2 regions of the Oleiphilus sp. HI0043 genome follow, and region 1 is predicted to be linked to the other one. Evidence: predicted binding sites of a transcription regulator. Region 1 holds the regulator's gene; the other holds the start of a gene.

What was found. The regulator sigma-54, encoded in region 1, starts transcription at its own class of promoters, with help from an activator protein. The targets are predictions, from matches to a motif close to TGGCACNNNNNTTGCTNT.
Region 2: glnK (P-II family nitrogen regulator) is a predicted target of sigma-54. The motif match lies at 2,252-2,269, and genes of this name have one in related genera.

Annotation. Positions count from the first base shown of each region.
Region 1 covers NZ_LWEY01001489.1:28,553-33,284, reverse strand. Annotated here, with positions in the region: gene rapZ (RNase adapter RapZ) at 1-573, opposite strand, end outside; gene ptsN (PTS IIA-like nitrogen regulatory protein PtsN) at 616-1,077, opposite strand; gene hpf (ribosome hibernation-promoting factor, HPF/YfiA family) at 1,104-1,412, opposite strand; gene A3729_RS21325 (RNA polymerase factor sigma-54) at 1,515-3,059, opposite strand; gene lptB (LPS export ABC transporter ATP-binding protein) at 3,370-4,095, opposite strand; gene lptA (lipopolysaccharide transport periplasmic protein LptA) at 4,108-4,716, opposite strand; gene lptC (LPS export ABC transporter periplasmic protein LptC) at 4,700-4,732, opposite strand, start outside.
Region 2 covers NZ_LWEY01001145.1:34,290-39,021, reverse strand. Annotated here, with positions in the region: gene A3729_RS13055 (PilZ domain-containing protein) at 1-291, opposite strand, end outside; gene A3729_RS13050 (ammonium transporter) at 467-1,726, opposite strand; gene glnK (P-II family nitrogen regulator) at 1,794-2,132, opposite strand; gene A3729_RS13040 (hypothetical protein) at 2,272-2,568, shown strand; gene A3729_RS13035 (accessory factor UbiK family protein) at 2,561-2,809, shown strand; gene A3729_RS13030 (YifB family Mg chelatase-like AAA ATPase) at 3,004-4,515, shown strand; gene A3729_RS13025 (GlxA family transcriptional regulator) at 4,686-4,732, shown strand, end outside.

The DNA of each region.
Region 1 (4,732 bases):
CAAACAGCGAACGTCGAATACGTAATCTGCATCGCTAGGAACACCATTTTTGAAACCAAATGATTGAAAGAGTATGGCGAGCTCTTGCTCTCGTTTGCCTGTCACTCTAAGTTTTATGAGGTCTCTTAACTCGTATAGGGTTAGTTTCGTAGTGTCGACAGTCAGGTCAGCTTTTAGTGCCAGCTGGTCGAGAAGCGTTCTTTCGGTTTCAATCGCTTCGGTGAGTGAGTGTGTTGTGCTGCTAAGTGGGTGTTTGCGTCGAGTATCGTGAAAGCGCTTTAGGAGCGTCTCACTTTGTGCGTCAAGAAAAATGATATCGACATCAATCTCCATCTGCTTTAGCTTCTCGTAAACTTGGGGGAATGCTTCTATTCCACCCTGCAGATTTCTAGCATCGATACTGATCGCAACGTTACTTAACCTTGTATCTTTACCTTGTAGTGATTGTTTACCAAGGTTTAGTAAAAGCCCAACCGGTAAATTATCAATGCAGTAATACCCCATGTCTTCAAGGACGTGAAGGGCCGTGCTTTTTCCGGAACCGGATCTGCCACTGACAATAACGAGCTTCATAAGAAGTTCCTAGCAATTTTGAGCTTCTAAGGTTTGTAGGTCTTAAGCAATTATTTTCTGATAAAGTTCAGTGCCTGTAGCAGATTCCCTTAAACTATCGCAAAAAGCAGTGTTGTTGAACTTCTCTGCAATTTGACTTAAAAGATCCAGGTGCTCGCTCGTCGCCTCGGAGGGGACAAGTAAAACGAAAAGAATATCAACGTCTTCGTTATCTATCGAGTCAAAAGGTATCTTTTTTTCAAGTGTAAATAGACAACCAATAACTTGTTTGCAGTTTTCCAGTCTGCTGTGGGGAATGGCAATTCCTTGCCCAACTCCCGTGCTTCCCAGTCGTTCACGAGAAATAAGGTTGTCAAATATTTCAGTTTCATCAAGATGAGGAAATTGTTTTGAGACCAGGTGTGCAGCCTGTTGAAGAACTTTTTTCTTGCTACCACCGGGCAAACCGCGTTGGGTTAGCTCCGGTGACAAGATGGCCTCGATAGTAATTTTATTTTCAGACATTTTTCGACTCTAAAGATCGCTAATAACTAGCGTGCTGCTGCGCCGTGTGCGCGGTCAACTTTCTTTTCCTTGTGCTTAAGAATTTGACGGTCTAGCTTATCAACTAGCTGGTCGATAGCGGCATACATGTCGTCGTTCTCGGCGTGGCCGTGGATATCTGCACCAGCGATATGTAGCGTTGATTCAGCAATATGTGCTTGTTTCGATACAGAAAGGGTTACCTGTACGTTGCTAATGCCGCCAATATGGCGCTCTAGCTTTTGCAATTTGGTTTTCACATATTCTTTAAGTGCATCAGTTAAATCTACATGATGGCCAGTGATATTTAATTGCATAGTATTCTCCTATCATCGTTATTTTTAGCGAGAGTTGAATATTGACTCACTTTTCGCTTATCAAATCAACTTGCTGCAGGCAGCAAGTTATCAAATATTGTATTAAACCAATCTTTTTCTTTCGTTCGATGGGGGGATCGACATCGCTTCGCGGTATTTTGCGATAGTGCGGCGGGCGACGTTAATTCCTTGCTCTTTCAACAAGTCGGCAATCTTGCTATCGCTAAGAGGTTTTTTAGGGTTTTCTGCTGATATTAACTTCTTAATAATTGCGCGAATCGCTGTTGACGAGCACTCTCCGCCAGTAGTTGTGCTGACGTGGCTTGAGAAAAAGTATTTGAGTTCAAATATGCCTCGTGGCGTATGCATGTACTTTTGTGTTGTCACACGAGATATGGTGGACTCATGCATTTCTACCGCTTCAGCAATATCATGTAAAATCAGCGGCTTCATCGCTTCATCACCATAGTCAAGGAAGCCTTGTTGGTGAGCTACTATCTTACTTGCCACTTTTAGAAGCGTCTCGTTACGACTTTGTAGGCTTTTAATAAACCACTTTGCTTCTTGAAGTTGATCCTTCATAAAGGTGTTGTCGTTACTGGAGTCAGCTCTCTTTATAAACGAAGCATAATTTGCATTGACCCTTATTTTTGGCGCAATCTCTGGGTTGAGCTCAACTTTCCAGCGTCCTTTTTCTTTCTTTACGACGACATCTGGCACAATGTACTCAGGCTCGGAAGAAGCAATGGATTCACCTGGTTTAGGGTTCAAAGACTGAATTAGAGAGATAACCTCTTTCAGTTCATGCTCTTTAAGGCGGCTGCGTCGCATTAGTTGAGCGTAGTCTCTTGATCCTAATAAGTTCAGGTAGTGGCTGATTACAAGCTTTGCTTGTGGTAGCCAGGGCGTATCTTTTGGTAGCTGGCGTAACTGTAGCAGCAAACAGTCGGGCAGGTCTTTGGCAAATACCCCAGGTGGATCAAAGTGCTGCACGCGTTTTAAGACGGCTTCAACTTCATCTAATTCAACCGGGTCTTCGTCATCTGAGTTGTGCAGCCCCTCGTGTATCTCTTCAACGGTATTCGTTAGGTAGCCGTCTGTATCTGTTGCGTCGATTAATGACATCGCAATGTATCGGTCGCGATCAGACATGGGGGTAAGGTTAAGTTGCCAATCTAGATGATCTGCAAGAGACTCGGTAGCAGCGTTTCTTTGTTCGAAGGCATTGTTGTCATCTTCGGGAACGGGACCACTGGGCGCATTGTTTGTATATATGTCATCCCAAGCCGTATCAACAGGCAGATCTTCCGGTATAGTATCTGACCACTCTTCACTAGGCGTGTCGGCTTCATTGCTAGCAGGTGCTTCGCTCGAACTGGTGTCTGTACTACTGCTTTGTTGGTTGTCCTGAGAGGCGTACTCGTTGCCATCATTTTGATGACTTTCATTCTGATTTTCTTGTTTATCACTTGTATTTCCAGGCTCGTTGTTATCGTCCTGGAGTTCGAGCATAGGATTAGATTCCAATGCTTCTTGTATTTCGTTTTGAAGGTCAAGAGTCGACAATTGTAGCAAGCGGATTGCTTGCTGCAATTGAGGTGTCATTGTCAGTTGTTGACCGAGCTTTAATTGGAGAGAAACCTTCATGTTCATGAGGATGTCACCAACTTAAGACTTAAATTTTGAATCATGTATTGTCGCTTATTATATTTTGCGGAAATGGTCGCTGTGAATAAACGTATTTATATTTACTTCATTTACACAAGTGTAGTGCGAAGATAGCAAAGTGTGAAACAAATAAAAGTATATTTACGTTACCAGCCTACAAATAATTGTTTTAGATCAAGTTATCGTCTTGTTGACGTGAAAATTGCATGCTACTCATTTCTAAGCTGAAAGTCATGCTTAATTGTTTGTATATGCTGTTCGAATCGAATGCTATGAACTAGCCACTGGCTTATAATTTGAATTGATTGCCCAAGTAGACTTGTTTGACCTTTTCATTATTCAGAATGTCTTCAGCACTTCCTGAAGCAATGATATGGCCATCACCAACAATATAGGCTTTTTCACAAATATCCAGCGTTTCTCTAACGTTGTGATCGGTTATGAGTACGCCGATATTTTTACTTTTAAGGTGAGAGACGATTGACTTGATGTCGTTGACCGATATTGGGTCGACACCTGCGAAGGGCTCATCGAGTAGAATGAAGTCAGGCTCCATTGCTAAAGCTCTGGCTATTTCCACTCGCCTACGTTCACCGCCTGACAAGGCCATGCCAAGACTATCTTTGATGTGAGTGATGTGAAACTCTTCGAGTAAGGCTTCCATTCTTTGTCGCCTTTCGCTGCGAGAAAGATCTTTTCTAATCTCTAGTACCGCCAGGATATTGTCTCGAACACTTAACTTTCTAAATATTGAAGCTTCCTGGGGCAGGTAGCCGACACCGTTTCGTGCCCTATCATGCATAGCCATGGATGATAGGTCGGTATCATTAACTGATATCTTGCCTTTATCATGCTTAACCAGGCCTACAATCATATAGAAACAAGTGGTTTTACCAGCACCGTTAGGGCCGAGCAGCCCGATCACTTCACCGCTGTTGATAGTCAGGGAAACATCTTTAACTATTTGGCGTTTATCATAGGCCTTGGCTAGGTTTTCTGCTTTTAAAGTTTTCATTGTTGCTCAGGTCTATTGCTTTTGCTCGGCACCGGACTCGGCATTTGGAGCAGGTTCGAGTGGCAGTTTGTTTTCGTTTTCTGGAGAACCTTTTATTAGTGGCACTTCAGTATTTTCCGATGCGGTCTCGGCATTAGGGTAGTAATGAATTTTAACTCGAGACCCTTGGGTCTGATCTCCCTTGGCGCGTATAGCTCTTCGTACAATGTCGTACTCTATTTCTTCACCTGAAAAGGAGTTGTCTTGTTGTACTAACTTAGCTTGGCCGGAAAAACGTAACAAGTTGTCTTTTGCAATATAAGTAATAGAGCTGCCATAGCCATGAGTGTTCGGGCTATCGGCGCTTACTTGTTGTACAAAGTGTGCTGGCTGGCCAGAGGCCTGGATGGTTGTAATGCTGCGATTTGTCGCCTTTACAGAAATATTATCTGCTTCTAGGCGAGATAAACCTTGGGAGATTATGACATTGCCGGTATAGGTTGACGTGCCATTCTGGTCGTCAAGGCTAGCCTGGTCTGACTCTATGGATATTGGAAGTTTACTGCTCGGGTCGATTGCAAAACAAAAAGCAGGCAAAAGGGTTAACAGGGTGGCACGGAGCAAGCTATTTATTGAAGGCATACTGTCCTCTGACATT
Region 2 (4,732 bases), on a different contig from region 1:
GATCTCGCCCAGTACTTTGAACTCCATTTTCTTGCCATTGTAGAAAGCGGCAATTTGAAGTAGCACCAAAGCATCTTTTCGGAAGTCTACGGGGCTTACCAGTGAGGTTCCACGTTCAGAGATGTCTTTCGTTTTACATTGAACGACTTGTTTCTTGCGGGTTGTAATTGTTGCACGCCAATGGGCTGAACGCCTTGTGTATTGACGGCGCTCGGCTCCGTCATTCAAAGCTTCCGCCGTAATTTCCTGAGTGTTTTCAAGAGCTTCTGTAATCTTCTTTTTATCGGGCACTATGTGAAACTTCCTGGTCAGAGTTGGCGAGGAGTTAACAACAATAGTCTAGAGCTGCGGAAGTATCAATGTCTTGATAGTAATTATATGTGTCTTTTGTTGGCTGCTTTGACGCAAAAGGCGGGCATAAAAAAGCGCCTACAATGAGGCGCTTTTTAGTTTGTTTAACTCGAGATTAGTCGCGAGTAAACTCTGGGTAAGCTTCCATACCACACTCAGAGATATCAACACCTTCGTACTCTTCTTCGTCAGTTACTCGGATGCCCATGATTGCTTTAAGAACGCCCCAAACAATCAAGCTACATACGAATACCCAAACAAAGATCGTTAGTGCACCAACCAGCTGGCCAGCGAATGTAGCGTCAGCGTCTGATAGAAGTACTGCGAAGATACCCCATAGACCTACTACACCGTGTACCGAGATTGCACCAACAGGATCGTCAAGCTTAAGCTTATCAAGTGTTACGATTGAGAATACTACGATAACACCACCGATCGCACCAATGATCGTTGCTAGTAGTGGAGAAGGATCAGCAGGCTCTGCAGTGATCGCAACCAAACCTGCTAGTGCGCCGTTCAATGCCATTGTAAGGTCAGCCTTACCGAATAGAATACGTGCAACGATCAATGCAGCGATCAAACCACCTGCCGCAGCAGCGTTAGTGTTCAAGAATACGCTTGCTACTTCGTTAGCTACTTCGATACCACCCAGTTTAAGAGTAGAACCACCGTTGAAACCGAACCAGCCCATCCACAGGATGAATGTACCTAGCGTTGCTAGAGGAAGGTTCGCACCTGGGATAGCGTTAACCTGACCGTTAGCACCGTACTTGCCTTTACGAGCACCTAGCATGATAACACCAGCCAATGCTGCTGCAGCACCTGCCATGTGAACGATACCTGAACCAGCGTAATCGCTATAGCTACTGAGGTCGTACATACCGAACACAGAGTTACCACCCCAAGTCCAGCCACCTTCCATTGGGTAGATGAAACCCGTCATAACAACTGCGAATGCTAGGAAAGCCCAAAGCTTCATACGCTCAGCAACCGCACCCGATACGATAGACATTGCCGTTGCAACGAATACGACCTGGAAGAAGAAGTCAGAAGCGCCTGAGTAAACAGAGTCACCGCCGAAGCCGTTTTCAGCAGAATCTGCTAGAGCTTGAGCAACGTCTATAGTTGCAACGCTGTCAGTACCTGATAGGAAGAAGCCGCCGCCATACATGAACTCGTAACCACAGATTAGGTACATGGTGCATGATACTGCAAACAGTGCAACGTTCTTGGTTAGGATCTCAGTGGTGTTCTTGGCGCGAACCAAGCCTGCTTCCAGCATGGCAAAACCTGCTGCCATCCACATAACTAATGCGCCGCACACCAAGAAATAAAAGGTGTCCATTGCATACTGCAATTCATAAATGTTGTTCATTACGTTTTCCATAAGGAAATCTCCGTACTGTATTCTAAAAAATTAGTTGCTTAGTGATGAATGAGATTTAAACCGCATCAGTGCCGGTTTCACCGGTACGGATTCGAATAACTTGCTCAAGCGGTGAAATGAAAATTTTACCGTCACCAATTTTGCCGGTATTAGCTGCTTTGCTGATAGCTTCAACAACTTGGTCAACCAAGTCGGAACCAATGGCAACTTCAACTTTAACCTTAGGAAGAAAGTCAACAACGTACTCAGCGCCACGGTATAATTCCGTGTGACCTTTCTGACGGCCGAAACCTTTAACTTCAGTTACGGTAATACCTTGTACGCCAATTTCAGACAATGACTCACGTACATCGTCCAGCTTAAATGGTTTGATTATGGCAGTTACGAGTTTCATGGATATCTCCTGTGCTGTCGCTGCAATATTTACTAGTTAAAAAAATGTGTTTTAGTTCTTGTTTGCTATTCAAAATGAAAAACGAATCTCTCATTCGGAATAACAAATCTGATCGGTATATAGCAGGGGGTGTGCCAGTTTGAAAAAAAGCTTATATAACAGTTACATAAGATTAAGTGTTATTGTTGAGTGGTGGTTTTGTTGTGGTCTTGTGGTGCGGGCTTGGATTTGGCGCACCATAATGACGCAATATCTGATGCGGGTTGGCGGCGAGCGCATCTCTTTGGTGATTTTTATAGGGGGAGGATCTGATTATTTGAAAATAGATCTGTCCTTTTTAGGGTTGTGGGTTTCGCTGGCAGGGCGTGTTAGAATAGCTCTTTTGTTTGATGTAGAAAGAATGTCCCAGGCATTCCAAGGAGCGTTTGTTGCTTAGCCCTCAAGAAGTACTTAACACCATCCACGAACAGGTTAGTCAGATATTACCTGACGCCGGAAAGTCGGCTCAAGAGGATCTGACTGCGCAACTGAAAATTCTTATTAATGGTGTCATTTCCAAGCTGGATTTAGTCACTCGTGAGGAGTTTGAGACTCAGCAATTGGTGCTGGAAACAACACGCGCCAAATTGGAACAACTAGAAAAAGATTTTGCTGAATTAGAGAAAAAGTCAGCTTGATTTAATGACGAACAGATGGAACTTGTTCGTTCTTGCACTGTACTTATGCAGTGCTTGCACTACTGAGGGGCATAATGCTGCTGATCTAAAATGGCGCAATAGTTAATACAAAGCGTATTAATGAGGCGCTTTCCGGTCTACCTGATACAGCTCCTTACCTTCTTAAACAGATATGAACTTAGCAAAGGAATGCGATGTCGTTATCTATTATCTATACCCGGGCTCAGCTCGGTGTCGATGCACCTTTGGTGACAGTCGAAACTCATCTCTCAAATGGTTTGCCATCCCTAGCGATTGTTGGGCTTCCAGAAATGGCTGTTCGAGAGAGCAAAGAAAGGGTACGCAGTGCCTTAATCAACTCTGGCTTCGAATTTCCGAATCGGCGTGTGACCATTAACTTGGCGCCTGCAGACTTGCCTAAACAAGGGGGACGATATGATCTGGCAATTGCTATTGGAGTCCTGGCTGCGACAGGTCAAATAGACTCGGAAAAGCTTGGTGAAAGTGAGTTTATTGGTGAGCTGGCCTTAACCGGAGACTTGCGCCCGGTTGCCGGTGTATTACCCACGGCTATTGCCAGCGTAAAAGACGGCCGATGTTTATTTATCCCATATGGTAACGCTGATGAAGGGAAAATGGCTGGCAGCGATACAATTTTCCCCGCACGCCATTTGAGCGAAATTTGCCAGCACCTTAAATCACCCGGTGTTTTGCAAGCCCTTTCTTATGAAGAAATGATTTTGGAAGACGAAAAGCAGCCGGATATGGCTGATATTAAGGGTCAGTTCCAAGCGAGACGTGCTTTGGAGTTGGCAGCAGCTGGACGCCATAACCTATTATTCTACGGCCCTCCAGGGACAGGCAAGAGCATGCTGTCCTCTCGCCTGCCAAGTATTCTGCCACGCTTAAGCAATGCTCAGGCAGTGGAGGTGGCCTCAATCTATTCGCTGGCGGGTATTCCCAGAAAACCGGGCTTGATGATGCAAGCGCCTTTTCGTTCTCCTCACCATACAGCTTCTTCCGTATCGCTCGTTGGTGGTGGCGCACAGCCAAAGCCTGGTGAAATATCCTTATCCCATTATGGTGTATTGTTTTTGGATGAGTTGCCAGAGTATGCACGCTCGGTGCTTGAAGTACTTCGGGAGCCGATTGAAAGTGGGGAGATCAGAATTTCCCGAGCCAGTGCGAGCCTGACATTTCCGGCAGACTTTCAGTTAATTGCAGCAATGAACCCATGCCCTTGTGGCTATAGCGGCCACCCTACAGTGAGTTGTACTGATACCCCCCAGCAGATAAGTAACTATCGGCGGAAGTTGTCGGGCCCCTTATTGGATCGCTTCGATTTGCATGTCGAAGTGGCGAGTCAACCTGCATCGGTTTTACTTGGCAAAGCTCAGGCTAGTGAGTCTTCGAATGAGGTACTGGCTCGCGTGAGCAAAGCCCGAGACGCGCAAATCACCAGGCAGGGCAAGCTTAATAGTGCGCTTGAGGGTGGGGAGATTGCAGAACATTGTGCCATGCAAGACGATATGCGCACTTTTCTGGAGTCCGCCATGGATAGGATGGCTTTGTCGGCAAGGGCGGCTCACCGGATTCTTAAAGTCGCGCGTACTTTGGCAGATTTACAGGAAAGTGAGAGTATTCAAATGCTTCATTTAAGTGAAGCTTTGGCTTACCGGGGTTTGGATAGAAAGTCTGGTAGCTGAGTGCTATGTAAAGAAAAGTCTTTAAAGCTTATGGCGTACAGCTGTGACTTCCATCGCTTTATGAAATTGGCTAAGATGATGGCCTAAACTTACGCATCATAAATAAATAGCCACTTTTGAATGCGTGGTGAAGTGAGCGAAACTGCTGAAGGGAAGTTGAGGAATAGCTAATGATAAAAGCTGCGTTTCTAGTTTATGACCGCGCACTCTTTTCAGG